DNA from 3 places in the Actinoplanes sp. NPDC049548 genome. Region 3 is predicted to be linked to each of the others. Evidence: riboswitches for the same ligand, from Rfam matches in the RefSeq annotation. Region 3 holds a riboswitch; each other region holds the start of a gene.
What was found. A riboswitch is a leader RNA that binds a small molecule or an ion and turns the genes downstream of it on or off. The one in region 3 is predicted to bind cyclic di-AMP.

Region 1 (9,292 bases), on a different contig from region 3:
GCCGGCGTCCGCGAGGACATGGACGAGCTGCGGTTCAACACCGCCATCGCCAAGCTGATCCAGCTGACGAACACGCTGACGCCGCTGGAGACGACGTCCCGCGAGGCCGTCGAGCCGCTGGTGCTGATGATGTCGCCGTTCGCCCCGCACCTGGCCGAGGAGCTGTGGCGCAAGCTGGGCCACGACGGCACGCTGGCGTACACGGAGTTCCCCGTGGCCGACCCGGCCCAGCTGGTCGCCGAGTCGGTCACCTACCCGGTCCAGGTCAACGGCAAGGTCCGCGGCCGGGTCGAGGTTGCGCCCGACACGGCGGAGGATGCCGTACGGGAGGCCGCGCTGGCCGCCGTCGCCGAGGTGCTGGCCGGCCGCGACCCCCGCAAGGTGATCGTGGTCCCCGGCCGACTGGTCAGCGTCGTCGTGTGATCCACCTGGTGGAACAGGGCCCGCCGCGAGTGATCGCGGCGGGCCCTTCGCCGTCAGAATGACCCCGTGCCTGATCTTCCGGATGTGCTGCCCGTCGCCCCGCTGAGCTCGCCGCTGGACGCCACGGTGCGTCCGCCGGGCTCGAAGAGCATCACCAACCGCGCGCTGATCTGCGCGGCCCTCGCGCCGGGCACCTCCACACTGTCCGGAGCGCTCTTCGCCGACGACACCCGCGCGATGATGGGCGCGGTGGCCGCCCTCGGCGCGCGCGTCGAGGGGGACGAGGACGCGCGGACGATCCGGGTGACGGGCATCGACCCGGGGACCGCGCCGACCTCCGGCATGATCGATGCCCGGCAGTCCGGCACGACCTCCCGGTTCATCCTGCCGGTGGCGGCGCTGCTTCCGGTGCGGACGGTCGTCGACGGCACCGCTCAGCTCCGGGCACGCCCCAGCGGCCCGGTTCTCGAGGCGCTGCGCGAGGTCGGTGCCGTGGTGGAGGAGCTGGACCAGCCCGGTTACCTGCCCGCCGCGGTGCGCGGGCCGTTGCGCGGGGGACCCGTCGAGATCAGCGGGCACATCTCCAGCCAGTTCCTGTCCGGCCTGTTGATGGCGGGGCCGCTGATGCGCTCAGGGCTGTCGGTGTCGCTGACCTCGCCGCTGGTGTCGGTGCCGTACGTGGAGATGACCAAGGCGGTGATGGCTGCGTTCGGGGTGCGGGTCGACGGCCTCTCGGTGGCCGCCGCGAGCTATCGCGCTGTCGCTTACGAGGTCGAGCCCGATGCGAGTGCCGCCTCCTACTTCCTCGGTGCCGCGGCGGTGGCCGGCGGGCGGGTCACCGTCGAGGGGCTGGGGACCGCCAGCCTGCAGGGCGACGTGGGCTTCGCGGACGTGCTGGAGCGGATGGGTGCTTCGGTGACCCGCACCGCCAGTTCCCTCACCGTGCGGGGGACCGGCCGGCTCACCGGCGTAGACATCGACATGTCTGATATTTCGGATACCGCGCAGACGCTCGCCATGGTCGCGGTGTTCGCCGACTCGCCGACGCGGGTGCGGGGCATCGGGTTCATCCGGCGCAAGGAGACCGACCGGCTCGCCGCCGTGGTGACCGAGCTGCGCAGGGCCGGGATCGACGCCGTCGAGGACGAGGACGGGTTCACGATCCACCCGGGGCGGCCCCGGCCGACGCGGTTCGCGACGTACGAGGACCACCGGATGGCGATGAGCCTGTCTCTGCTGGGGCTGCGGGCGCCCGGCATCGAGATCGAGGACCCGGGGTGCGTGGCGAAGACGTACCCGGACTACTTCCGGGACCTGGCCGCGCTGGCCTGAACGATCAGGCGGCGACCACGGCAGCGGCGCGGCGGGCGGCCAGGCGCCAGCGCAGCACGATCGCCGTGGTGAGGGCGAAGCCGATGACCGCGGGCGCGAGCGTCATCGGGCTCATCTGACCCGGGGACGTCACGGCGGCGCCGATCACGGCGTAGGACACCGCGGACGGGATCGCGGCAAGGGTGGTCCCGAGCAGGTAGCGCTTGCGGCAGACCGACGTCGTCCCGTACGCGTAGCCGATCAGGCCGTACGGCGCGAGCGGCAGGAACCGGACCAGCAGCACGGCCGCGAGACCCCGCCGGTTGAGCCACTCGTCGAGCCGGGCCATCCGGCCCCCGGCCTTGGCGCCCAGGGCACCCCGGCCGGCCCAGCGGCCCGCGTAGTACGTGGCGATGGCGGCGATCACGGCGGCGGCGAGGGCGGTCGCCGCTCCCGTCGCCGGCCCGAGCAGCATGCCGCAACCCATGGTGACCGCGGTGCGGGGCACGAGAACGGACAGCAGCAGGCCGCCCACCACCGCGATCGCGACCGCGGCGGCGGGGCCGAGGCTCACGACGGAGTCGGCGATCGACTGGATCGGCAGGACGGCGGCCGCGACGCCGAGGCCGGCGACGACCGCCGCGAGAATGCCGAAGCGGATGAGGCGGCGGCGCCACCCGACCGGAGCGTGGGTCTGCTGGCTGGCCTGAGGGTCCGCGGCGGGGGAGTTCGCGCCCCGCGGGGCGATCAGGGTGTCAGTCATGCAGGCGTACCGCCCCTACGTCTCGTCGGTCCAGGAAGGTGGAGGTCGTCTCGGGTCACGCGGCGCCCGCGGCGGCGAGCCGCTCGCCGCGGAGCCGGTCGGCCCAGGTGTCGTCGAGCGGTGCAAGCCTATCCGCGCCGGTCGCCCAACTCAGTAGCAGATCGGCTATCGCTGGGTTGCGGGCGAGCGCGGGCCCGTGGGCGTACGTGCCCAGGATCTTCCCGTGCCAAGCGCCCTCGGTGTGCCCGTCATTCCCGATGCCGGCGGTGACCCTGGCCAGCGGCGCCACGCCGGGGCCGAGGTGGGTGCGTCCGCCGTGGTTCTCGAAGCCGGTGAGGGGCGGCAGGCCCAGCCGGGGATCGATGTCGCCGCGGACCTCGCCGACCGCGCGCGTCTCGCCGCGGTCGGAGGTGATGTCGAGCAGGCCCAGGCCGGCGCACTGGGCGCCCTTGGCGAAGAAGGAGGCGCCGAAGAGCTGGTAGCCGGCGCACACGGCCAGGACCGCCGCGCCCTGGGCGACCGCCCGGTGCAGGCCGCCGTCGGCGATCAGCCGCTGGGCGGCCAGGGCCTGGGGGCCGTCCTCGCCGCCGCCGATGAGGTAGATGTCGGCGGTCGCGGGCATCGCCTGGTCGGAGCGGACCGAGTAGGTCTCCACCGGGATGCCCCGCAGCGCCGCCCGGCGGGCCAGGATCAGCATGTTGCCCCGGTCGCCGTACGTCGACAGCAGGTCCGGATAGATCCAGACGACCCTCAGGGTCTCAGTTGACACGGTCCAACTCCGCTCGGATGTCCTGGAACGCCGTGTAGTTCGCGATCACTTCGAGCCGGCCCGGCGGGGTGGCCCGGATCGCTTCCTCGAAAGTCTTAACGTGCCGGAAGGGCACATCGTTCACCTCGAGGCGTACGGCGAGGTCGTAGGCCCGGTCGCCGGTGATCAGGACGGGCCGGCCGCGCAGCGGCGAGAAGTCGACGTCGTAGAGCCAGGAGGTGTCGAACCCGTCGGGGTCGCGCGCGTTGATGGAGAGCAGTGTCGGCGCCACCTCGGCCATGTCGAAGGCCTCGAGCCAGCTCGCGGGGTTCTTGGCCAGCAGCAGTCGGATGTTGCGGCCGTCGCGGTCCACCTGGGCGTAGCGGCCGGCCACCGAGGCCACGCCCGCGAGCCGGGGCACCCCCTCGATGGGGCGTACGCCGAACTCGGCGGCCACCGCCAGCGCGGTGGCCGCGTTGCCGAGGTTGACCTGACCCGGCAGCTGCAGCTTGACCAGGTGCCAGTCGCCCTTCGGGTCGAGCACGCCCTCGTCCTCGACGGTCCACTGGGCCTGCGGGCGGCGCAGCGGGCATCCCGTGCACCACCAGTCACCCTGGGCGCGGTTGATGGGCGAGCCGCACTCGGGGCACACCCACGAGTCGTCGGTCCACCGCTGGCCGGCGCTGAACCAGACGACCTGGGCGGTGTTGACGGCCGCCCAGACCACCATCGGGTCGTCGGCGTTGGCGACCACGTGCACGTCGGGGTGGGCGGCGAGGGCGGTGCGCCACATCTGCGCCATCATCGCCACCTCCTTGGCCCGGTCGAGCTGGTCGCGGGAGAGGTTGAGCAGCGCCACCACCCGGGGGTTCGTCTCCTCGATGACCCGCGCGAGGTAGTGCTCGTCGACCTCGAGGACGGCGAACGGGGTGGCACCCGCCTTCGCCAGCGCGGAGGTGTGCCCGGAGGGCATGTTGGCGCCGAACGAGTTGGTGGCCACCGGGCCGAGGACGCCCAGCGCCGCGGCGGTGAACCGGGTCGTGGTGGTCTTGCCGTTGGTGCCCGAGACGAGGGCGATGGCCCGGCCGGCGGCGAGGTTGCGCAGCAGGTCCGGATCGATCTTGAGGCCGATCCAGCCGCCGATCACCGAGCCGTCGCCGCGTCCCGCGGCCCGCGAGAGGGCCGCGGCCGTGCGCGAGACGGAGCTCGCGACCTTGGCCCGCAAGGGCATCTTCCCGTCCGTCACGGCGACGAGGGTACCGGAAACGGACACTACGTCGAGTGGCGCCGGGTGCGGCGGCGGCACCGGGTTCGGGCGGCGTCGATGCCTCGGCCGAACGGATGATCAGGGTTCGTCGTCCGTCGCCGTGTTTGCGCCGGTCAGAATGTTTGCGAAGGCTTTCGCCCGATCTCGGAACGTCCCTCGATCAGCCCGCCTGCGGCTTTTTATGTGTTCTGTTTCACCCGTAACCTTCAGCTCTGAGTGATCGTCAAGGTGCATATCGTGGCGGCATTTGTCACGCGGTGGTAACAAACCGGACACCGTCCACTGTGCCAAATACGAAGAGTGATCGAGGGGGGTCCCACGGTGGATCGAGAAATCGGGTAGGCAGGGTGTGCCGGTGAGCGACCGCCCACCGCTCGTACCGCACGGACCACGCCGAGCCCTGCCCCGGTCCGGACGGGACGACCACGAAGCACGTGAACGACCACAAAGGCATATGGGGGCAGGGACGGGGGACCCATTTCCGGTCCGCCACCGGGTCGCGAGACCCGGCGGACCTCGGGGTGAAGCCGCCACGGCGGCCGGGCAACCTTCCCGCCCGAACCCGACAGCTAACCTCGCAGGCGTGCCGGAGGGATATCTCTACCGTGCACGAACGCAGTTCGAGCCGGGGCCGCCGCATGTCCGTCGGCACCGGAACCGTCGCACTGTCCCTGGGTCTCTGCCTCTGCGCCGGCCAGCTGGTCGCGACGCCGGCAGCATCCGCCGCTCCCGTCACCACGGCGGCCGCGGTCAAGACCGTCAAGCCCAAGCAGTCCGTCTCGTACAACAAGCGGACGGTGCTCTGGGGCTCGAAGGTCCGGGTGACCACCAAGCTGACCGACCCCAGGACCGGCAAGAAGGTCGTCAAGGGCTACGTCCGGCTGCAGTCCAAGATCAACGGCAAGTGGAAGACCTGGCAGAAGAAGCCGGTGCGAAGCGGCGCCGTCGTCTTCAACACCAAGCCGGGCCGCACGGTCTGGTTCCGGACCTACTACGGCGGCTCGTCGGGGCTCGCGCCGGCCGCGACCAAGAGCGTCAAGATCACGGTCAAGGCCAGCGGAGCGAAGATCCTCGCCGAGGCCAAGAGGCACAAGGGCGCGCTCTACAAGTTCGGAGCGGCCGGCCCGAAGCGCTTCGACTGCTCGGGTTACACGCAGTACGTCTACAAGAAGGCGGCGGGCAAGAAGCTGCCGCACAAGGCGAACTCGCAGCAGCACTACGGCAAGAAGGTCGGCAAGGGCAGCAAGAAGGCCGGCGACCTGCTCGTGTTCCGGTCCGGCTCGTACGGCACCCACGTCGGCATCTACGCGGGTGGCGGCTACATGTGGGCCGCGCCGCACACCGGTGCGCGGGTGAAGAAGCAGAAGGTCTACAGCAGCAACTACGTCGTCCGGCGCATCGTCTGACGCCTCGGCACGGCAGTGCTGTAGACAGCGGTACGACAGTTCAGTGGGGCGCGACCCGGTTCGGGTCGCGCCCCACTGTCGTCTGCGCCTGTGCGCGATTTTCCTCCACTTCGCTCCCGGCGATCCCTCCACTTCCCTCCCCGAGGCCCTTCCGGCCCGGGGAATTGCCCTTTTTCGGGGGAGTTTCGTGCCCGCCTGGGCGGCATGTCGGAAAGTGGACCTTGATCGGAGGCCCTCGGCCCTCCACTCCGGCCCCACCGTGTCTGACGTGCGCATTCATCCGCGAAAAGGGTTCATGGACGGGCCGATTCCGGTTGCGGGTGGAGGGAAGTGGAGTAGAGTGGAGCGCAGTGGCAGGCCGGATCGGACCTGCCGGCCCGAGCGAACCGGCGGACCGCGAAACCGCCACAGGGCAGGGGGGTTTGGCCGATGTTCCTCGGCACTCACACCCCGCGCCTGGACGACAAGGGCCGGCTGATCCTTCCGGCGAAGTTCCGGGACGAGCTGGCGGGAGGTGTCGTGATCACCAAGGGGCAGGAGCGTTGCCTGTACGTGTTCCCGATGCCGGAGTTCCAGCGGATCGCGGGGCAGCTGCGGGACCAACCGGTCACCAACAAGGCCGCCCGGGCCTACAGCCGGGTGTTCTTCGCCAGCGCGCACGACGAGATCCCCGACAAGCAGGGCCGGGTCACCATCCCGGGGCACCTGCGGGAGTATGCGGCACTCGACCGTGAGCTCGTGGTGATCGGTGCGAGCACGCGGGTGGAGATCTGGGACAAGCAGTCCTGGGAGCAGTACCTCTCGGCGAGCGAGGACGACTTCGCCGACATCGAGGAGGGGGTGCTGCCCGGCGGACTGTAGGCCCGGCTCAGCTGCCTGCCGGCCGCCGAGGTGGTCCGGACGTCGCTGCCGCCGTACTGCGAGATCTCCAGCCGCTCCCGCTCCTGGCGCCTCTTCCCCGGCGCCAGGCGTGTGTCCGGTGGGGCGCGCCCGATGGCAACGGGCACGAGCGGATGGGGATCTGGCGGTACGGAAGACGACCGGACGCCGATCGCGAACAAGCGGCCGGGTGGCGCGCGGGAAAGAGCAGGCGATGGGGGTCGACATGGGGGAGCTTCGCGGCACGCACGTGCCGGTGCTGCTCGAGCGCTGCCTCGAGCTGCTCGCTCCCGCGCTGGACCGTCGCGGTGCGGTGCACGTCGACTTCACGCTGGGCCTGGGCGGGCACGCCGAGGCCGTGCTCGAGCGGCACCCGGACGTGGTCCTCGTCGGACTCGACCGGGACCCGGAGGCGCTCGCGCACTCCCGGCACCGGCTCCAGCGCTTCGCCGATCGCATCCACCTGGTCCACGCGGTCTACGACGAGCTGCCGGCGGTCCTCGCGGAGCTCGGCTTCACCGAGTTCCACAGTGGGCTGTTCGACCTCGGAGTGTCCTCGTTGCAGCTCGACGAGGCGGACCGGGGCTTCGCGTACGCGAAGGACGCACCGCTGGACATGCGGATGGACCAGTCGCGGGGGATCACCGCCGAGGAGGTCGTCAACGGCTACGAGCCGGGCGAGCTGGTCCGCATCCTGCGGGTGTACGGCGAGGAGAAGTTCGCGCAGCGCATCGTCTCGGCGATCGTCCGGGAGCGGGCGAAGGCGCGGATCGTGTCCTCCGCCCGGCTCGCGGACCTGGTCCGGGACGCCATCCCGGCCGCCGCGCGGCGAACGGGTGGAAATCCCGCGAAAAGAACGTTTCAGGCGCTACGTATTGAGGTAAATGCGGAGCTCGCCGCGCTCGAGGCTGCGGTTCCGTCCGCTCTGGACTTCCTGGCGCCGAAGGGGCGCCTGGTCGTGATGTCGTACCAGTCGTTGGAGGATCGGATCGTCAAGCGCGCCCTGGCCGCGAGGGCGCGCAGCACCGGGCCGGTCGATCTGCCGGTCGAGCTGCCCGGGACCGGTCCGACCCTGCGCCTGCTGACGCGGGGATCGGAGCCGCCCACGGCGGCTGAGGTGGCGGAGAACCCGCGTGCGGCCTCGGTGAAGCTGCGCGCGGCGGAACGGATCGACGAGCAGGACCAGGGACGAGGGGCCGCCCGCGAACGGCCCCGGATGTCCGCGCACGGGGGACGAGGGCGGCGACGCCCGGGGGAACACCAGGAGGGGGAGGGGCATTGAGCGAGCGCATGACCACCGCGCCGCGGTCGGGGGGCCGGACCGCGGATCGGGCGGAGAAGGGCCGGCGCACGCCGGCCGGCACGAAGGGGACGGCGCGGGGGGCGCGCCAGTTCCCGATCCAGGGCACCACCGCGCTGAAGCTCAACTCCGAGCAGCAGCGGGAGACGGTCGCGACGCCGCGCCTGCGGGTCGCGCCGCCCGCGCCGGTCAACGCGCCGCGGGCGCCGTTCATCGCGCTGGTGGTCGGCGTCGTGGTGGCCGGGGTGCTGGGCATCCTGCTGATCAACACGAAGACGGCGGAGAACTCGTTCGAGCTGGACTCGCTGCAGAAGCAGCAGGCCGATCTGGACGCGCGCCAGCAGTCGCTGGAGAACGAGATCGCCGCCAGGAACATGCCCGGCAGCCTGGACGCGGCCGCGCGCCAGCTGGGCCTGGTCAAGGCGGACTCGCCGGCGTACATCCGGCTGCCCGACGGCAAGATCATCGGTGTGCCGAAGCCCGGCCGCGGCGAGCCGGCCGTGACCGCGCAGGACCCGGCCGAGACGGCGCGCGCGGTGGAGAAGGCGAAGGCCACCGCGACCCAGGACGCGACCACGCAGGACGTGACCGGGGACGCCGCGACGGTGCCCGGCACTGCCACCGCCGGCGTCCCGGGTCCCGGTACGCCTCCCGCAGGGCAGTAACGCGGTGACGCCGCGTTCGGACGAGACGCCGCGCCGGGGCCAGCAGCCCCGGCGCGGCGCTTCTGCGCAGGACCAGCCCGTCGCCGACGAGGAGCGTGGCGGCGGCTTCGCGGGGATAGGAGCCGCGCGGGCGTACACCCCGCGCGGGCGTACCGTGCGCGAGGGTGACCAGCGCACCCGGTCGCCCCGGACCGGCCGGAACGTCGATCCGCTCCGGCCGTCTCTGCAGGTTCTCGACGGTGGCCGGCCGGTGCGCGAGCGCCGCCGCGACACCGACGACGACCTGCCGCCGCAGCGCCGTGGCAAGGCGGGTGCCGAGGCTCCGGGTCGACCGGGCCGGGACCGCAACGACCGGGACGAACCGAGCCGTGGCCGGGGCCGGGCGGGTGATGGCCGCGGCGGCCGGGACCAGGCGGGCCGGGGCGGCAGTGGCCGGGATCAGCCGGGCCGGGACGGCAGCGGGCGGGGCCGGACGGGTGATGGCCGCGGCGGCCGGGATCAGGCGAGCGGGGAACGGCAGGCACGCGGCG
Region 2 (9,292 bases), on a different contig from region 3:
GAACCGACGATTCTTCCGCTGCGACGCGCAGCGTGTCTGGCGCCGGGACCCGTTCCTGGTGATCGCGGCCGTCCGGCTGAGCCCGCGGCTGCTCGACGACGCCCATGACCTGTTGCGCAGCTTCGATGCGGTGATCGGGCCCACGACCGACGGCGGGTGGTATGCGCTGGGGCTGCGGGAGCCGTCGCGGGCGGCGGAGCTGGAGAGGCTGACCGACTCGGGGATGCTGACGCTCGCCGCGCTGCGGCTCGGGCTGCGCGTGGCCCTGCTGCCGACCCTGCCCGCACCCTGACTCGCCGGTGCGGTCCGTCGGCCGGCCGGGGCCCGGTCGTGCCGCGTCCGGGGGCAGGGATCGCGAAGTTCGCTCTTGGCGATGGCCCGGCCCCTACGCTGGGCTTGAGGAGGCCAGAATGACGAATCTCACGGGCCACGCGGCAGTCCTGATGGTCGACGACGACGCCGACGTCCTTGAGACCACCGCGCACATGCTTGCCGTCCGTGGCTTCCGGGTGTTCACCGCGCTGGACTCGGAGTCGGCGATGCAGGTGTGCCGGGAGCAGGAGGGACGCATCGACGTGCTCATCGCCGACCTCTCCCTGCCCGGCGACAGCAGGGGCGATCTCGCCCGGTCGATCACCAGCGTCTACCCCGCCATGCACGTGATCTACATCAGCGGGATCCCGCGCCACGTCGCACTCACGCAGGGCCTCGTGGATCCTCAGGCGCCCTACCTCGAGAAGCCCGCCCAGCCGGCCGTCCTGGCGAGCATCGTGCAGAGCCTGCTCACCGAGCAAGTCAGCGCCCCCGCGAACAAGTCCGGTTGGTGGGACGAGTAACGGTTCGTCACTGCGAGCTCTGCTAGCGCGGCCGCGGAGTGATGCGGCGCGACGAGTGACCGTGGGTCGCTACGAACGCGGCTGGAGCTCGGCCGCGATGCGCGTGCACACCGGGGCCACCCGCTCGTAGGCGATCCGGATGCGGTCCAGGGCCGCCGCCGGATCGGGTGGCAGATCGCCTTCGCGGGCCGCGTCCTCCAGGTCGGCGAAGATCGTCGTGAGGGCGTCCGCGCCGATGTTGGCCGCCGAGCCCTTCAGCGAGTGTGCCAGATCCTGGACGGCCGCCGGGTCGCCGGCGTGCAGGGTCTCGGCGAAGCGGTCCAGCGCCGCCGGCGTCTTCGTCGTGTACGAGGTCAGCAGCCGGGCGAGCAGGGCATTCTCCGGCGCTCCGGGGTCCGGGCCGGCGATCTCGTCGAGGCGGGCGCGGATGGCGACAGCGGGATCCTCCATGATCCAACGGTACGACTGCCGGGTCCGGTTCGCCCCGTTTTGATGCACGATCAGTTCGATCATCAAGGTGTAAACAACGTCACCTTCGGGCCCGGAAGTTTGTCGTCGGCCCCTGCCGAGTGGTTAACGTCGGCCGGTCCGCTGACGCGGGCCCCGCGGTCGGTAACGCCGAATCCTGCCGCCGACCGGGCCGGGACCTCAATCGACAGGCATGGAGCGGGGGACCCACAGGTTCCACGGCGCGCTCGTCGCGCCTCGGGGTGAAGCCGCCACGCGCGGCCGGGCTCCTCGGCCCGAACCCGACAGCTGACCTCGCAGGCGTGGAGGTTTCCTTTCATGGCACAGATCCGCAAGCAGTCCCTGCGTGCCCTCGGCCTGGTGGTCGCGGGTGCGGCGGGCACCGTCGCCCTGCTGGGCCCGGGGTCCGCGGCCCAGGCGAAGTCCAGTGTGAACTGGGACGCCGTCGCGCAGTGCGAGTCCGGCGGCAACTGGAGCATCAACACCGGCAACGGCTACTACGGCGGCCTGCAGTTCAGCCGCAGCACCTGGAAGGCGTACGGCGGCGGCAAGTACGCGAGCACGGCGAACAAGGCGAGCCGCTCGGAGCAGATCCGTATCGCCGAGAAGGTGCTGGACGGCCAGGGCATCGGCGCCTGGCCGGTGTGCGGCAAGAAGGCCGGCTCGACGAAGTCCTATCAGGGCAAGAACACCTCCGGTGCCTCGAAGCACAAAAGCACCAAGCACAAGAGCACCAAGCACAAGAGCACCAAGCACAAGAGCACCAAGCACAAGAGCAGCAGGACCACGACGCACAAGAGCACGGTCAAGTCCTCGAAGGGCACTCCCGCGCGGGCGACCGGCAAGTCCTACACGGTGCGTTCGGGCGACACCCTCGCGAAGATCGCGAGCAGCCACCACGTCAAGGGCGGGTGGCGCGCCCTGTACCAGCTGAACCGCGGCGAGATCGGTGGCAACCCGAACCTGATCCTCCCGGGGCAGCGCCTGGCCCTCTGAGGCCTGTCGGAGACCGGCCCGGTCGCCCTTCCCCCGTGGGGCGGCCGGGCCCCCGCCGATAGCATCGACTGGCATGACAACCTCACCGCGCTGGCTGCGTACCGCGCCGGGCCGGACGCCGCGCATCGAGTACGGCGCCGACTACAACCCCGAGCAGTGGCCGCGTGACGTCTGGGACGACGACGTGCGCGCGATGCGGACCGCCGGCGTCACGATCGTGTCGCTCGCCATCTTCTCCTGGGGCCGGCTCGAGCCCGCCGAGGGCGAGTACGACTTCGGCTGGCTCGACGAGGTCATGGACCTGCTGCACGCCGGCGGCATCGCGGTGGACCTGGCCACGGCGACCGCCTCCCCGCCGCCGTGGCTGACGGCGAAGCATCCGGAGATCCTGCCGGTCGATCATGAGGGCCGGACCATCTGGCCGGGCAGCCGCCAGCACTGGCGGCCCACGTCGCCGGCGTTCCGCGAGCACGCGTTGCGTCTCGTCCGGCAGATGGCGGGCCGCTACGGCGACCATCCGGCGCTGGCCGCCTGGCACGTGTCGAATGAGCTCGGCTGCCACAACGCCTACGACTACTCCGACGACGCCGCCGCGGCCTTCCGCGTCTGGTTGCGGCGACGGTACGGCGAGCTGGCCGCCCTGAATGCCGCGTGGGGCACGGCGTTCTGGTCGCAGCACTACTCCGACTGGTCGCAGATCCTGCCGCCGCGCCGCGCGGCCACCCATCCGAACCCCACGCAGCAGCTGGACTTCACGCGTTTCTCGTCCGACGCGCTCAAGGACTACCTGTGCGCCGAGCGTGACGTGCTGCGGGAGCTCACCCCGGACGTGCCCGTGACCACCAACTTCATGATCATGGGCCGGCTGCGGCCGCTCGACTACGCCGACTGGGCCGCCGAGGTCGACTTCGTCGCCAACGACCACTACGTGCAGCGCACGTCCCGGCCGTTCGACGAACTGTCCTTCTCGGCCAACCTCACCGGCAATGTGGCCGGCGGCCGGCCGTGGTTCCTCATGGAGCATTCGACCAGCGCGGTGAACTGGCAGCCGATCAACGTACCGAAGAAGCCGGGTGAGTTGGAGCGCGACTCTCTCACCCACGTGGCGCACGGTGCGGACGCCGTGTGTTTCTTCCAGTGGCGGCAGTCGCGGGCCGGGGCCGAGAAGTACCACTCGGCGATGGTGCCGCACGCGGGGGAGGACAGTGCGGTGTTCCGCCGGGTCACCGAGCTGGGAGAGACGCTGCGGCGGCTGGCCCCGGTCGCGGGCGCCGGGCGCACGCCGGCCCGGGCCGCCGTGCTGGTCGACTGGGACTCGGCATGGGCCGCCGAGCTCGACTCGCACCCGACGAACCGGCTGCGCTACCAGCAGGAGGCCCTCGACTGGTATTCGGCGTTCCTCGACCTCGGGGTCCGCGCCGACGTGGTGCCGGTGCGGACCGGCCTCTCCCGCTACGACCTCGTCGTCGCTCCCATCCTGTACGTCGTGCCCGAGGCGCTGCGCCGGCGGCTGGAAGCGTACGTGCGGGGCGGCGGTCACCTGGTGACGACGTACTTCTCGGGCAACGTCGACGAGCACGACCACCTGTGGCCCGGTGCCCATCCCGGCGCGCTCCGCGACCTGCTCGGAATCCGTATCGAGGAGTTCGCCCCGTTGCCCGATGGCGACCAGGTGGTGCTCGACAACGGCAGCGTAGGAACACTGTGGACGGACATGATGGAGGTCGCCGACGCGGGCGTCGAGGTGCTCGCACGGTACGCGGACGGCAGCCCCGCTGTCACCCGTAAGGCGTACACCGCCGGCTCTGCCGCGTACGTGTCGACCCGGCTCGGGCCCGACGGCCTCGCGCCGCTGCTCGGTGATCTGCTGCGCCGCGCCGGCGTGGAGAGCGAGCTCCCGCCCGGCCTGCGCGGGCGGGTGGAGCTGGTCGTACGCGGGGACTTCCGGTTCTACGTGAACCGCACGGACGAGCCGGTGGACCTGACCGGCGTGCCGGGTGAGGCGTTGCACGGCAGCGCCGAGCGGCTGGAGCCGAGGGGCGTGGGGGTCTTGCGCGGCCCGGCATGATGTGCGCATGAGGCTGGTCCCGCCGTCCGGGGCGCTGGTGGACTCGGCGGCACCCTGGTTCGACCATCCCCAGGTGCAGCGCTACCTGGGCGGGCGGGACTGGCTGCCGCGGATGCTCGCGATCGCGGAGCGCGGCGGCGGCGAGGTGTTCCGGGGCCACCTGGTGCTGCGCTGTCACGCCTGGTTCGGCGTCGACGCGGCGGGCGAGGTGGGCTTCATCGGCGGTGACGTGTACGCCGACGGCCGCGGACGCCGGTCCATGGGGCTCGCGTTCGTGGTCGATCCGCGACGCTGGCGCGAGGGCCGCGGCCGGGCGCTGCTGCGCGCGGTGACCGTCCACCCTGCGGTGTCGGATGTGGACGAGTTCTTCTGCGGGGTCGAGGTCGACAACGAGCCCGGCCATGCGTGCTGCGCCGCCGCCGGGTTCGTCCCCGACGGCGGCGTCACCCGTGAGGGCTTCGTGTACTACCGGCTACGCCGGGATCAGTGACAGGTGCCCGTACCGCTGTCGCTGTAGGTCTTGCCCGCGACCGGCACGAACTGCCAGTCGTAGCTGTTCGCGTGCAGGGTGAGCTTCAGGACGCCGTACGTGTCGGCGTTGCGGGCCTCGCTGTTCGGTTGGATCGTGCCGAACGTGTAGTGGTTCGCCCCGCCCATGCCCGCCACGAACGGGCGCAGGCCCCGCGCGGTGTCCAGGGCGCCGGCGGGGTTCATCGGCCCGAAGCGCTCGTAGACGTGGTTGTGCCCCCACACCGCCACGTCGGCGTTGTAGTCGTAGAGCGCCTGGTACAGCGGCCGGGTGGCGGTGGAGGGCGCGTGGTTCGCGCTCGAGGTGAACAACGGGTGGTGCCAGTACGCGAGCGTGCACGGCTTGGTCGACGCGGCCAGGTCGGCGCGCAGCCACTGCTCCTGTGCCGAGCCGGCGACCATGGAGATGTTCGAGTTCAGCGACACGACGTGCCAGCTGCCCAGGTCGTACGAGTAGTAGCCGCGGCCCGACGGACCCGCGGCCGCGCCGAAGTAGCCGTAGTAGCCGGTGGCGCCGGAGGTGTTGTAGTCGTGGTTGCCCGGCGAGGGCCGGGTCCGTGCCTTGTGCCGGCCCCAGGTGGGCGCGTAGTAGGAGGTGAACTCGGCGGCGGTGCCGTTGTCGTAGACGTTGTCGCCGATCGTGAAGACCGTGCCGGCGATGCCGTCGAGCAGCGCGGCGGTCTGGGTGTCGCCGGAACCGGAGTTGGCGATGTCGCCGGCGCCGACGAGCACCGGGTCGTCCGCGGGCGTGGTCCCGGACGTGACGACGAGCTGCGGGGCGTCGGCGCCGCTCTCGCGGGTGTCGTAGTAGGCGCCGTCGGAGTCGGTGGAGGTGGCGCCGAACGAGAACGTGCCGGTGCCGGTCACCACGGAGGTGACGTCCAGCTCGTACCAGTTGTCGGCGGTGACCGCCCCGATCGAGCCGACGGATGCGCCGTCGGTGGCGGGCTGGTTGTTCCAGGTCGTGCCCGTCTCCGACCACGTGGTGTTCGACATGGCCCGGAACGCGCCGCCCTGGGGGCTGCCGTCGTTCGTGCCGATGGTCCGCAGCCGCAGCTTGGCGCTGGTGACCGGGCCGCTCAGCCCGCTGACCGAGAACCGCAGGAAGAGCCGTCGGACGGGGGAGTTGTCGACCACGACCTGCGTCGAGGTGCCGTAGTTCGTGGTGGCCGTGTCGCTCTGCACGTACGTGTCGGCGACGGGGGTGAAGGTGGTGGCGGCGGCCGAGGCCGCGCCGGCGGGGGTGAGGACGGCCGCGGCGGCGCCGGCGACCAGCAGGGCGGCGCTGAACGCCGGCCCGAGCTTGCGAGTACCCATGGCGGTGACGCTAGGCAGCACGGGGGGCGGTCGGCTGTTCACTGTCTGGACGTTTACTGAACACTCATCGTTGTCGATGCAAACGCGACGATGGCGGACGTGTACCTCTCCACCGTCAGCCACCCCGCGGTCGGCCGCCGCGGCTTCGCGCTCGTCTCCGGCAACGTCCTCGCGCTGGGCACGGTCAGCCTGGTCACCGACGTGTCCGCCGAGATGGTCACCGCCGTCCTGCCCCTCTACCTGGTCCTCGGCCTGCAGGTGAGCCCGCTCGGCTACGGCGTCGTCGACGGCCTGTACACCGGCGCCACCGCCGTCCTGCGCCTGGCCGGCGGCTACCTCGCGGACCGGGTGGGCCGGCCCAGGACGGTCGCCGGATTCGGGTACGCCCTCAGCGCCGTGGCCAAGCTCGGCATGCTCGCGGCCGGGGCGTCCGTGGCCGCCGTCGGCTCGGTGATCGCGGTGGACCGGCTGGGCAAGGGCGTCCGTACCGCCCCGCGCGACGCGCTGATCACCGCCTCCGTGCCGCCCGAGGCCCTCGGCCGGGCGTTCGGCGTGCACCGCGCGATGGACAGCGCCGGCGCGTTCCTCGGGCCGCTGGTCGCGCTGGCGGTGCTCGGGGCCACGGCGTCGTCGTACGACTCGGTCTTCGTCACCAGCTTCTGCATCGCCGCGATGGGCGTGGTCGTGCTGGTCCTGTTCGTCCGCGACCGCCCGGTCCGGGCGCCGGCGGCCCTGCGAGGGGCCCGGGACCTGCTGCGCGACGGCCGGGTCCGCCGGCTCGTCGCGGCGGCGTGCCTGCTCGGCCTTGTCACCGTCGGCGACGGCTTCGTGTACCTGCTGCTGCAACGCCGCGAGGACCTCAGCCCGCTCTGGTTCCCGCTGCTGGCCGTCGGGACGAGCCTCGCCTACCTGCTGCTGGCGGCGCCGCTCGGTGCGCTCGCCGACCGCATCGGGCGCCTGCCGGTGGTGGTCGGTGGCCACGTCGCCCTCGCGGCGACGTACCTGCTGGTCGGCGGCCCCTCCGGCGGCCTGCCGCTGATCGTCGCGGCGCTCGTCTGCTACGGCGCCTTCTACGCGGCGACCGACGGGGTGCTCATCGCCCTCGCCGGGCCGGTGCTGCCGCCGGACTGGCGCACGACCGGCATCGCGCTCATCCAGACCGGGCAGGCGCTGGCCTACCTGGTGTCGTCCGTGCTCTTCGGCCTGGCCTGGCAGGCATGGGGGCCCGCGACCGCCATCCGGGTCGCCGCCGTGGCGGTCGCCGCCGCCCTCTGCGGCGGGGTGCTGCTGCTGAGGGGCAGGACCGCATGAGCCTGCGAGCACGCATCGCCGCCCTGGTCACGGCTTTGGTGGTCCTCGGCGGCATCTCCGTCACGTACGTCATGCTCGCGGGCCGCCGGTCCACGGTCGCCGCTTCCGCGCCCACCGGCTCCCTCGATCCGGGACGCCGGCTGCTCGTCGTCATCGACCGGCATCTGGCGGTGGTCCCGGCGGGCGACGACACGGGTACGGTCGCAGCCGTCGAATGCGTGCGCGCGTACGCCGCCGCGGGGACCGGCGTGTGCCTGCGACAGCGCAACCCCTGGGCGTACGAGGTGGTGGTGCTCGACGGCGCCTACCGGCCGCGACGGACGCTGGAGATCCCCGGCCTGCCTAACCGGGCACGGGTGTCGGCGAGCGGGCGGATGGTTGCGTGGACCACCTTCGTCGGCGGCGACTCGTACGCCGGCGGCGGGTTCTCGACGCGTACCGGGGTGCTGGACACCCGTACCGGGATCTCGGTCGGCACCCTGGAACAGTTCGCCGTGATCCGGGAGGGCAGGCCGTACCGCAGCGCCGACCTCAATTTCTGGGGCGTGACGTTCGCGGCCGACGACAACCGCTTCTACGCCACGATGGCCAGCCGCGGCGGGCGCTACCTGGTGCGGGGCGACTTCGCCGCGCGTACGGTGACGGTCCTGCGGGGCAACGTCGAGTGCCCGTCGCTGTCGCCGGACGGCACCCGCGTCGCGTTCAAGCAGGCGGTCGGCGGCGACCCGGCCCGCGGCTGGCGGCTGTCGGTGCTGGACCTGGCGACGATGCGTACCGTTGCCACGGCCGAGACCGCCAGCGTCGATGACCAGGCCGCATGGCTCGACGGCGCGACGCTCGCCTACACGCTGCGCACCAGCGACGGCACGCCGGCCGTGTGGGCCGTTCCGGCGGACGGGACGGGCCGGCCCCGGCTGCTCGTGCCCGGCGCGGAGTCGCCCGCGCCGCTCGGCTGAAGAAATCCGGGGAACGCGGGCAACCTTTCCGGCCCGGCGGAGCACTGAAGGGTTGTTCGACCGCGGGGAGGCCGTTCCCGGACCTCACCGGCCTCCCCGCGGCGATCGACCGCTCCCTCCCGCGACGCTGCCGGCGGCCGCCGCCGCGGTTGGCGTCGCGCTGCGCCTGGGCGCTAAGCCGCCGTGCAGCTCGCCGTCGGTGCGGCGTTGGTGCCTGACCAGCTGGCGGTGAAGCCCCAGCTGGTGCTGCCACCCGCCGGCAGCGAGCCGTTGTACGACAGCGAGCGGGCGGTGACCGTGTCGCCGGAACTCGTCACGGCGGCGTTCCACGAGGTGGTGAAGCGCTGGCCGTTCGGCCACGCCCAGGTCACGGTCCAGGAGCTGATCGGGGCGGTTCCGGCCTTGACCGTGACGGCCCCCTGGAAGCCGCCGCTCCACTGGCCGGTGACCGCGTATGTCGCGGTGCACGTCTTGCCTGGCGATGGCGTGGGGCCGACTCCGTAGACGGTTGCCTCGCGGGAGGTGGCCTTGATGCCGTTCGGGCCGTTGAAGAGGCGCTCGCCCCAGGTGGTCAGCCGGGTCGCGTCGAAGTCCGTGACGAGGTCGAGGTACTCGACGCCGCCGCCGTTGCCGCTCCAGGACCAGCCGAGGTAGCCGATGCCCTGCGCCTCGGCGGTGGCCAGGATGGTGTCCTCGTCGGGGTCGCCGTCGGAGTGGGCGTGCCCGAACTCGCCGACGACGATGGGCAGGCCGGCCGCCCGGAACCGGCCCAGGTAGTCGGTGATCTCGGCGGCCGTGTCCCAGACGCCGTA
Region 3 (9,292 bases):
GGTGGACCAGATCAAGCTGGACCGGTCGTTCGCGCCGGTGCCGGGCCCGGACGCCATCGCGGGGGCGGTGCTGCAGATCGCCCGCGCGATGGGCGTGGAGGCCGTCGCGGAGGGCGTGGAGACCTCGGCGCAGGCCGAGAAGCTCGGTGATCTGGGTTACGTCCGGGCGCAGGGCTTCCACTTCGCCCGGCCGATGGCACCGGAGCAGATCACGGCGGCCATCATGACGCCGGCGGGCTGCCTCGCAGTGCAGCCGTGACGGCTGCCACGAGCTTCTCCAGGTAGTCGTCGTCGATCGGGGTCCGCGAGACCGCGAGCCGCCAGTACAGCGGGCCGAGCATGAGGTCGACGGCGATGTCCGGGTCGGTGCCCGGCGGCAGCTCACCCCGCTCGACCGCCTGGCCGACGATCTTCTCGCCGACCGCGAGCTGATGGGTACGCAGGGCGCGCTGCAGCGTCTCGGCGATCTTGGGTGTCCGCGCCGCCTCGGCCATCAGGTCCGGGATGATCTGCGAGGCGATGCGGTGCTGCAGGGCCTTGCTGACGATGAACATCAGCAGCTGCAGGTCGGTGGCGAAGCTGCCGGTGTCGGGCATCGGCACGCTGCGCTCCGCCACTCCGGAGACGATCTCGAGTACCATCTCCAGCTTGTTGCTCCACCGGCGGTAGACAGCGGTCTTGCCCACCCCGGCCCGGCGCGCCACCGCCTCGATGGAGAGCCTGCCGTAGCCGACCTCGGCCAGCTCGTTCATCACCGCGTTCCGGATGGCCGCGGTGATGTCACCGCGGAGCACCGCCGCCCCGGCGGGTGCACGTTTCGCTGTCGCCACCAGGTCACTATACGCCAGGACGCAACGGTTGCGTTTCGACGTTGCGTCGGATAAGTTCGAGCCAACGTCGATACGATGGCGTTTCATCGCGTCAGACTGTTTAGTGTGTTCCCGCGCAAGTCATCCAGGTCCACGACCCCTGACGGACCGACCAGATCGGAGCGCCACCCCATGTCCCAGACGGCGGTCGCCGATTCCGACACCGGCATCCCTCTGAGAGAGCTGGCCCGCCGGCACGGCCTCGGCGCGGCCGGCAAACTGCCGAGCCTGCCCGCGTACACGCGCCAGCTGTGGGCGTACCGGCACTTCATCGCCTCGTACGCGAACGCCAAGGTCACCTCGTCGCTGGGCAAGACCCGGCTCGGCATGCTCTGGCAGGTGCTGACACCGCTGATCAACGCGGCCGTCTACTACTTGATCTTCGGGCTCGTCCTCAAACAGTCGCGGGACGTCGACAACTTCATCGCCTACCTGTGCACCGGCGTCTTCATCTTCCAGTTCACCCAGTCGGTGGTGCAGGCGGGAATCCAGGCGATCAGCGGAAACCTGGGACTCATCCGGGCCCTGCATTTCCCACGAGCCAGCCTTCCGCTGGCGATCGCCATGGTCGAGGTCCGCAACATGCTCGCCTCGATCGCCGTCCTCATGATCATCGTCGGCATCATGGAGCCGATCACCCTGGAGTGGCTGCTCGCCGTGCCGATCTTCGTGCTCCAGTCGGTGTTCAACGCGGGCCTCGCCATGGCCGCGGCCCGGCTGGGCTCCAAGGTCGCCGACTTCAAGCAGCTGGTGCCGTTCATCATGCGGATCTGGCTGTACGGGTCCGCCGTGCTCTACCCCGTCCACAAGTTCGAGGAGGCGCTCGGCGGCTGGAAGCTCGCGGTGGTCGAGGCGAACCCGCTGCTCGTGTTCATCGAGCTGATGCGCCACGCCCTGATGGAGGACGTGAAGCTCGCCGCTCCGCCGCTGGTCCTGTGGCTGGAGGCCATCGGCTGGACCCTGGTGGTGGGCATCGGCGGCTACGTGTACTTCTGGCGCGGAGAGAAGGGCTACGGCCGTGGCTGACCAGCGCGAACCCACCGTGATCGTGGACGACGCCCACGTCGTCTACCGGGTCCACCAGGCCGGCGCCGCCGGTACGGGCAGCCCGCTCGCCAGCTTCAAGCGGATCATCACCGGCGCCAAGCCCGCCACGCTGCGGGAGGTACACGCGATCAAGGGCGTGAGCTTCGTCGCGTACAAGGGCGAGGCGATCGGCCTGATCGGCACGAACGGCTCCGGCAAGTCGACCCTGCTGCGCGCCATCGCGGGCCTGCTGCCCGTCGAGAAGGGCGCCATCTACGCGGCCGGCCAGCCGTCGCTGCTCGGCGTCAACGCGGCGCTGATGAACGACCTGCCCGGCGAGCGCAACGTGGTGCTCGGCTGCCTCGCCATGGGCATGTCGCCCGCCGAGGTGAAGTCCCAGGTCAAGGACATCATCGACTTCTCCGGCATCAACGAGCGCGGCGACTTCAGCTCGCTGCCGATGCGGACGTACTCGTCGGGCATGGCCGCCCGGCTGCGGTTCTCGATCGCGGCGGCCAAGAAGCACGACGTGCTGCTGATCGACGAGGCCCTGGCGACCGGTGACGCCAAGTTCCGCAAGCGCAGCGAGCAGCGGGTCCGGGATCTGCGCGCCGAGGCCGGCACGGTGTTCCTGGTCAGCCACAGCGAGCAGTCGATCCGGGACACCTGTGAGCGCTGCATCTGGCTCGAGTCCGGCCTGATCCGCGGCGACGGCCCCACCGAAGAGGTGCTGAAGGAGTACGAGGCGTACGTCAAGAAGTGACGTACGCCCCGCCCCGGGTCATCTCATCGACAGATGCACGTGGTTGGTGTGGTCGCTGGACGGGTCACCCTGGCCCCGGGTGTACGCCTTCCAGCCGCTGGACGGCAGCCAGATCCGCTCGAACCAGATGACGTAGAGCACGCCGAGCCGGCTCGAGTTGCGGATGAAGTAGTTCGCCAGCCGGTTGCCGTACGTGCGGCTGCTGCCCGTCGCCACGCCGCCGAAGCCGTTGCGGTCGGCCGCGAAGTCGCAGGCCCGGCCCTTGGGATGCTCACCGCTGTTCTGGTGCCGGAAGCAGGCCACGAAGCGGGTGAAGCCGTCCGCCTTGGCCTCCTTCATGGCGTGCAGGGTCCGCGGCGTGATGCAGCCACTGGTCGTCGGGTCGTTGACGCTGCACGACTCGCCCGGCAGCGACCCGTCGGAGTTGCGCGGCGCGGGTGCCGCGAGGGCGCTGCTGCCGCCGCTGGACCCGCTGCTGGGTGAGCTGTCGGTGCTGGGGCTGCCATCGTCGGCCGCGGCCGCGTTGTGCGCCTTGAGCGCGCTCTCGGCCTGCGTCTTGCGCTTGGCCATGATGGTGAGCTGCTTCTGCTGGTCGCGGATCGCCGCGTCGATCGCGAGCTTCGCCTGCTCCTGCTTGCTGCGGGCGTCCTTGAGGTCGCGGATCGCGCGGTCCTGCTTCATCGCGACGGTCTGCAGCGTCTGCGCCCGGTCCAGCAGGGTGCCGGTGGAGTCGGCGGTGAGCAGTGCGCTCATCGGGCCGAGCCGGCCGGTGCGGTACGTCCGCTGCACGATCTCGTCGAGCGCACCCTGCTTCGGGCCGAGGTCGGCGTCGATCTCCTTGAGCTTGGCGACCAGCTCCTGCTGGCGCTTCTTCGAGCGGTCGAGCGCCTCCTTGGCCTCGACGAAGCCCTTCGACGCCGCCTCGAGCTGTTCGACGAGGGACTTGGAGCCGCCCTCCCCGTCGTCGCCGGAGCCTCCCGGCGCGGCGAGCGGGCGGGGCGCGGCGGTGGCCGCTGCCGGGGCGACGAGTGCCAGCCCCGAGGTGGCGACGAGGACCGCGAGCAGGGTCGCTAATCGCCGGCGGACAGGGTCGAGCCTCACGTGCGTTCCTTCCGTCGGCCGCCGGTCGGGTTAGCTGACGGGTTCGGGACGGAAGTGATCCCTACCGCAGGGAGCTGCGGATTCACCCCATTACCGGATGGGTCCCCGGCTCGCCTTTCGGCGATTAGGCGGCGGTTCCGTGATGGAACCGTGACGAACGATACCCATGGTTTTCTTGAATCGACAGGTCTCGCACTCTTCGCAATCAATCGACCACGGGCCGTCAGATTTCGCGCGACGGAATATGACCAGGGTCATTCCATCGAGTGGTGACGCAAAGTCGTTGCGTCGTAACAGTTTTGCCGACGCCGCGACCGCTGGTGACCGGCCCGGAGTCGGGTAAACTTTCGGCCGGTCACGCCAGGAAGGCACCGCCCCCAAGGTGCCGGCGGACCACCGCTCAATCGCCGTGAGGCGAATCGGGGAACCACCTGGTAATGGGGTGAATCCGCTGAACCAGCGGTAGGGATCGCTTCCGTCCCGAACCCGTCAGCTAACCCGGTCGGCGGCAACACGGAAGGAAACTGGATGACGGCAAGACCCCGCCGGTGGCTGGTCCTCGCCCTGGCTTCGCTAGCCGCGGTCACCATGATCGCTGCCCCCGGCGCGCCCGCGAGTGCGGCGCCGGGCGGAGGAAACTCGTCGACCGCCGACGACGGCGACGACAACCCCATGCTCAACGACCTGCTCGACAACACGGGCCGGCGTTTCCTGGCCGCGAAGTCGGCGGTCGCGAAGTCGACCAAGAGTCAGCTCGCGCTCGCCCTGCAGGTCAAGAACGCGGAGGCCAAGCGCGACGCGCTCCTGCCCCAGGTCGGCGCGGTCGCGGCGCAGCAGTACCGCACGGGCGGTCTCAGCACCATGGGCTTCCTGCTCAACGTGCGCTCGCCCGACGCCTTCATCGAGAAAGCCGTCTCGCTCGAGGAGATCAACGCCCTCAACGACGGCAAGCTGCGCGAGCTGGACGGGGCCATCAACGAGGTCGCCACCGCGAAGACGCGCCTGGACCAGGAGGTCAAGGCGCAGAAGCAGAACCTCGAGTCGATGAAGAAGCAGAAGGAGTCGGCCGAGAAGGCTCTCGCGCTGGTCGGCGGCGATACGGTGACGGGCGGCTTCGTGCTGGCCAAGTCCCGCGTGGCGGCGCCCGCACCGCGCAACGCCGACGGCGAGTTCGGCCCCCTGCCCTGCAACGTCGACGACCCGACGACGGGCGGCTGCATCACCTCGCGCACCCTGCACATGTACAAAGAGGTGAGGAAGGCGGGCTTCAACCGCTTCGTCGGTTGTCACCGCGACGGCGGGCCGTTCGAGCATCCGAAGGGCCGAGCCTGCGACTGGTCCCTGCAGAAGAGCGGCTTCTCCCCCTGGCACAACCAGGACACCCGCGAGTACGGCAACAACCTGATGGCGTTCGCCGTCCGCAACGCCGACCGGCTCGGCATCCTGTACGTCATCTGGAACCGGATGATCTGGTTCCCGGCGACGGGCTGGAAGAAGTACCACGGACCGTCCAACCACACGGACCACGTCCACATCTCCATGCTCTAGCCGCGCCCCACGCGACGAAGCCCCCGTCCTCTTCTGGCGGGGGCTTCTACGTGCTTGGGGTTTTCCCATTTACGCAGAATGAAGGGCCCGGAGATCCGTCCCTGAGCCGCTAGGCGATGGGATCTCCGGGCCCGGCCTCGACGGGAGTTGCGGTCTGCACCCCCACCGAGCTACGACATGAAGCTCTTGACCTTGACCTACAGCCCCGAAGCCCGCCGGACCGGAGCACGCCCGGCCGGCTGCGACGGTGCCGGACCGGTCGGCGGCGCCGGCGGGATCGGCAGCACGACCGGCTTCACCTGCGTCACCGTCACCTCCTTGCCGTGGTGCAGCAGCTCGAGGCGCGCCGACCCGCCGCCGTTGCGCAGCGAGTAGGTGACCTCCTCCGGCGCGACCTCGACCCGCAGCCGCAGCCCCCGCCACAGCAGCGAGAACTCCAGGTTGCTGATCCGGCTCGGCAGGCGCGGGGCGAAGGACAGCTGGCCGTTGTAGTCGCGCATGCCGCCCAGGCCGGCGACGAGCGCGATCCAGGAGCCCGCCAGCGACGCCACGTGGACGCCGTCGCGGGCGTTCTGGTGCAGGTCGTGCAGGTCCATCAGGGCGGCTTCGCCGAGGTAGTCGTGGGCGAGCTCGACGAAGCCGACCTCCGCCGCGATGACCGCCTGGATGCACGCCGACAGCGACGAGTCGCGCACCGTGCGGGCGTCGTAGTACGCGAAGTTGCGGGCCTTCTCCTCCGGAGTGAAGGCGTCGCCGCGCACGTACATGGCCATGACCAGGTCGGCCTGCTTGACGACCTGCTTGCGGTAGAGGTCGAAGTACGGGTAGTTGAGCAGCAGCGGGTACGCCTCCGGCGGCGTGTTCTCGAAGTCCCACTCCTGCAGGCGGGTGAAGCCCTCCGACTGCTGGTGGACGCCCAGCTCGCGGTCGTAGGGGATATGCACCGCGGCCGCGGCGTCGCGCCACGAGGCGGACTCCTCGTCGTCGACGCCGAGCTTGCGGGCCAGGTCGGGGTGGCGCTTGGCCGCGTCCGCCGCCGCGAAGAGGTTCTGCTGGGCCATCAGGTTGGTGTAGACGTTGTCGTCCACGACCGCCGTGTACTCGTCCGGGCCGGTCACACCGTCGATGTGGAAGCGGCCGTGCCGGTCGTGGTGGCCCAGGGAACGCCACAGCCGGGCGGTCTCCACCAGCAGCTCCAGGCCGACCTCGCGCTCGAAGTCGTAGTCGGCGGTGGCCGAGACGTAGCGGCGGACCGCGTCGGCGATGTCGGCGCCGATGTGGAAGCCCGCGGTGCCGGCCGGCCAGTACGCCGAGCACTCCTGCCCGCGGATGGTGCGCCACGGGAAGGCCGCGCCTTGCAGGCCCAGGGTCTGCGCGCGCTCCTTGGCGAGGTCCAGCGTGGAGTGGCGCCAGCGCAGCACGTCGGCCGCGGCCGAGGGCTGGGTGTAGGTCAGCGCCGGCAGCACGAACGTCTCGGCGTCCCAGAAAGTGTGGCCGTCGTAGCCGGGCCCGGAGAGGCCCTTGGAGCCGATCGGGCGCTTCTCGGCCCGGGCACCGGCCTGCAGCGTGTGGAACAGGCCGAAGCGGACCGCCTGCTGCACCTCGGGGTCGCCCTCGACGCGTACGTCGGAGTGGTCCCAGAACTCGTCGAGGTACTCGCGCTGGGCCTCCATCAGGCCCTCCCAGCCGTCCAGCCGGGCGCTGGCCAGGGCGGCGCCGACCTGGTCGCGCACGGCGGGCAGCGAGCGGTTGCTGGACCAGCCGTACGCGGCCAGCTTCACGACCCGCAGCTTCTGCCCCGGCTCGAGCTTGCAGGCGACGGTGGTACGCAGCCAGTCCGGGTGCCCCTCGGTGGTGACGGCGTGCTTGCCGGGCGCCTCGACGAGGTGCTCCATGGCCGCCGCCATGCGCAGGTCGCTGGCCTTGGTGCGGTGCACGAGCAGCCCGCCGGTGCGCTGCTCCAGCATCTCCTCGGCCTGCAGCGGGTGGTCGAGCACCGCCGCGACGCGCGGGTCCTTGCTGGTCGGCGGCAGCTGCTCGTTGGCCACGAGCTCGGACTGCAGGATCAGCCGCGCGGTGGAGTCGATCGGCTCGACCTCGTAGAGGAAGGCCACGACCGAGCGCTGGGTGAAGGACACCATGCGCACGGTGCGGACCCGGATCGCCTGCCCGGAGGGCGAGACCCACTCCACGATGCGCTCGAGGGTGCCGGCGCGCAGGTCCAGGGTGCGCTCGTGGGAGCGCAGGTCGCCGTAGCGCACGTCGAACGGCTCGTCGTCGACGAGCAGCCGCATGAGTTTGGCGTTGGTCACGTTGACCATCGTCTGACCCGACTCGGGGAAGCCGTAACCGGCCTCGGCGTACGGCAGCGGCCGCAGCTCGTAGAACGAGTTGAGGTAGGTGCCGGGCAGGCCGTGCGGCTCGCCCTCGTCCAGGTTCCCGCGGATGCCGATGTGGCCGTTGGCCAGGGCGAAGACCGACTCTGACTGGGCCAGGAGATCCAGGTCCAGCCGGGTCTCCCGGATGTGCCAGGGGTCGACGGGGTAGGCCCGTTCACGGATCACGGTGGTGCCTCTCGCAACTGAGAAGAGAAGAAGTCGTATGGGGGTGCTATCGGGTCAGGAGCTCGGCGAGATCCTGCACCACGATGTCGGCGCCGTGCTCGCGCAGCGCGTCGGCCTGACCGACCCGGTCCACGCCGATCACGATGCCGAAGCCGCCGGCCCTGCCCGCCTCGACACCCGCAAGGGCGTCCTCGAAGACGGCACAGTTCTCCGGCGGTACGCCGAGGAGCTTCGCGCCGTGCAAGAACGTGTCCGGCGCCGGCTTCCCGGGCAGGTGTTCTGCACGTGCGACCACACCGTCCACGCGCGCTTCGAGGAGGTCCGCGATCTTTGCGGCCTCCAGCACGTCCTTGCAGTTGGCGCTCGCGGACACGACCGCGCGGCGCAGGCCGGCGTCCACGGCGGCGTGCAGGTAGTCGACGGATCCGGGATAGACCTGTACGGCCCCTTCCTGGATCTTCTGCAGGACCAGCAGGTTCTTGCGGTTGCCGACGCCGTTGACGGTCTCTTCGTCGGGACCGTCGTCCGGTGTGCCTTCCGGCAGGGTGATGCCGCGCGAGGCCAGGAAGGTGCGTACCCCGTCGGCGCGCTGCCTACCGTCGACGTATCGATGGTAATCGGCGCCGGAGTCGAACGGCACGAACGGCTGTCCGTTCTGCGCGGACCATGCCTGCAAAAACGCGTCGAAGGTCTGTTTCCATGCCGCGTTGTGGACCAGGGCGGTCTGGGTGAGCACACCGTCGAGATCGAAAAGGCATGCCGTCACGTGAGGAGGTAGTCCGAGCACCGGCCTAATGTAGTCGCCTCAGATGGCGAACACGCTTGAATACGGATGTCGACATTTCCACGGCGTTTCATGCCGTGTTCAGCCGCCGGCCGAGGCCCCGTTGAGCAGGTCAGACGTCGATAGCCGGGCGGGCAGGTCGATGCGCAGTCCGATAGTTGTCCCAATTGGGCCGGTCGCCATCGTGACTTCGTCGCACAGCTGGTACGCCAGCCAGATGCCCCGGCCGCCGTCCTCGAACGCCCCCGGCGCCTCCGGGGGGTGCCGGTGCTCCTCGGGGATGCCGGGGCCCGAGTCCGTGACGGTGCACCACACCGCGGTGGCGGTGCGGGACAGCACGAGCCGCCCGCTCCCGCCCGCGTGCAGCACGACGTTGGTGATCACCTCGTTGATGGCGAGGACGAAGCCGTCCAGGCGGTCGCCGAGCAGGCCCGGCTCGAGCCGCTGGAGCACCTCGTGGCGCAGCAGGGTGATGTCGTCGTGGCCGAAGACCTGGTCGAGCAGCGCGCTCCCACCGGGATTTTGGTGCGAGGCAACGGCGTCCGACGGCTCCCTGCCCGGAGCCGGACGCAGCACTTCGCGGTCGACGGTTTCCTCCACCGCCGAGCAGCCTACGCTGTGTACCGCCTCCGTGGCA

Region 1: linked by a shared signal. The riboswitch ahead of AB0J80_RS07845 (NlpC/P60 family protein) and the one ahead of AB0J80_RS10650 (hypothetical protein) in region 3 are both predicted to bind cyclic di-AMP.
Region 2: linked by a shared signal. The riboswitch ahead of AB0J80_RS20540 (transglycosylase family protein) and the one ahead of AB0J80_RS10650 (hypothetical protein) in region 3 are both predicted to bind cyclic di-AMP.

The regions. Positions count from the first base shown of each region.
Region 1 covers NZ_JBFAPM010000003.1:142,423-151,714, reverse strand. The annotation lists gene leuS (leucine--tRNA ligase) at 1-423, shown strand, start outside; gene aroA (3-phosphoshikimate 1-carboxyvinyltransferase) at 490-1,755, shown strand; gene AB0J80_RS07860 (VTT domain-containing protein) at 1,760-2,497, opposite strand; gene AB0J80_RS07855 (glutamine amidotransferase) at 2,553-3,266, opposite strand; gene AB0J80_RS07850 (MurT ligase domain-containing protein) at 3,256-4,476, opposite strand; cyclic di-AMP (ydaO/yuaA leader) riboswitch at 4,990-5,111, shown strand; gene AB0J80_RS07845 (NlpC/P60 family protein) at 5,118-5,918, shown strand; gene mraZ (division/cell wall cluster transcriptional repressor MraZ) at 6,348-6,779, shown strand; gene rsmH (16S rRNA (cytosine(1402)-N(4))-methyltransferase RsmH) at 7,012-8,079, shown strand; partial or broken gene AB0J80_RS07830 (hypothetical protein) at 8,088-8,591, shown strand; gene AB0J80_RS07825 (penicillin-binding transpeptidase domain-containing protein) at 8,767-9,292, shown strand, end outside.
Region 2 covers NZ_JBFAPM010000010.1:40,701-49,992, reverse strand. The annotation lists gene AB0J80_RS20555 (DUF2064 domain-containing protein) at 1-292, shown strand, start outside; gene AB0J80_RS20550 (response regulator) at 411-836, shown strand; gene AB0J80_RS20545 (Hpt domain-containing protein) at 906-1,286, opposite strand; cyclic di-AMP (ydaO/yuaA leader) riboswitch at 1,443-1,621, shown strand; gene AB0J80_RS20540 (transglycosylase family protein) at 1,623-2,300, shown strand; gene AB0J80_RS20535 (beta-galactosidase) at 2,374-4,368, shown strand; gene AB0J80_RS20530 (GNAT family protein) at 4,376-4,858, shown strand; gene AB0J80_RS20525 (DNRLRE domain-containing protein) at 4,852-6,213, opposite strand; gene AB0J80_RS20520 (MFS transporter) at 6,313-7,524, shown strand; gene AB0J80_RS20515 (hypothetical protein) at 7,521-8,480, shown strand; gene AB0J80_RS20510 (cellulase family glycosylhydrolase) at 8,654-9,292, opposite strand, start outside.
Region 3 covers NZ_JBFAPM010000004.1:177,053-186,344, forward strand. The annotation lists gene AB0J80_RS10630 (EAL domain-containing protein) at 1-259, shown strand, start outside; gene AB0J80_RS10635 (TetR/AcrR family transcriptional regulator) at 222-830, opposite strand; gene AB0J80_RS10640 (ABC transporter permease) at 1,002-1,895, shown strand; gene AB0J80_RS10645 (ABC transporter ATP-binding protein) at 1,888-2,658, shown strand; gene AB0J80_RS10650 (hypothetical protein) at 2,677-3,759, opposite strand; cyclic di-AMP (ydaO/yuaA leader) riboswitch at 3,763-3,900, opposite strand; cyclic di-AMP (ydaO/yuaA leader) riboswitch at 4,147-4,283, shown strand; gene AB0J80_RS10655 (hypothetical protein) at 4,288-5,307, shown strand; gene AB0J80_RS10660 (glycoside hydrolase family 65 protein) at 5,505-7,871, opposite strand; gene AB0J80_RS10665 (beta-phosphoglucomutase family hydrolase) at 7,918-8,658, opposite strand; gene AB0J80_RS10670 (ATP-binding protein) at 8,737-9,255, opposite strand.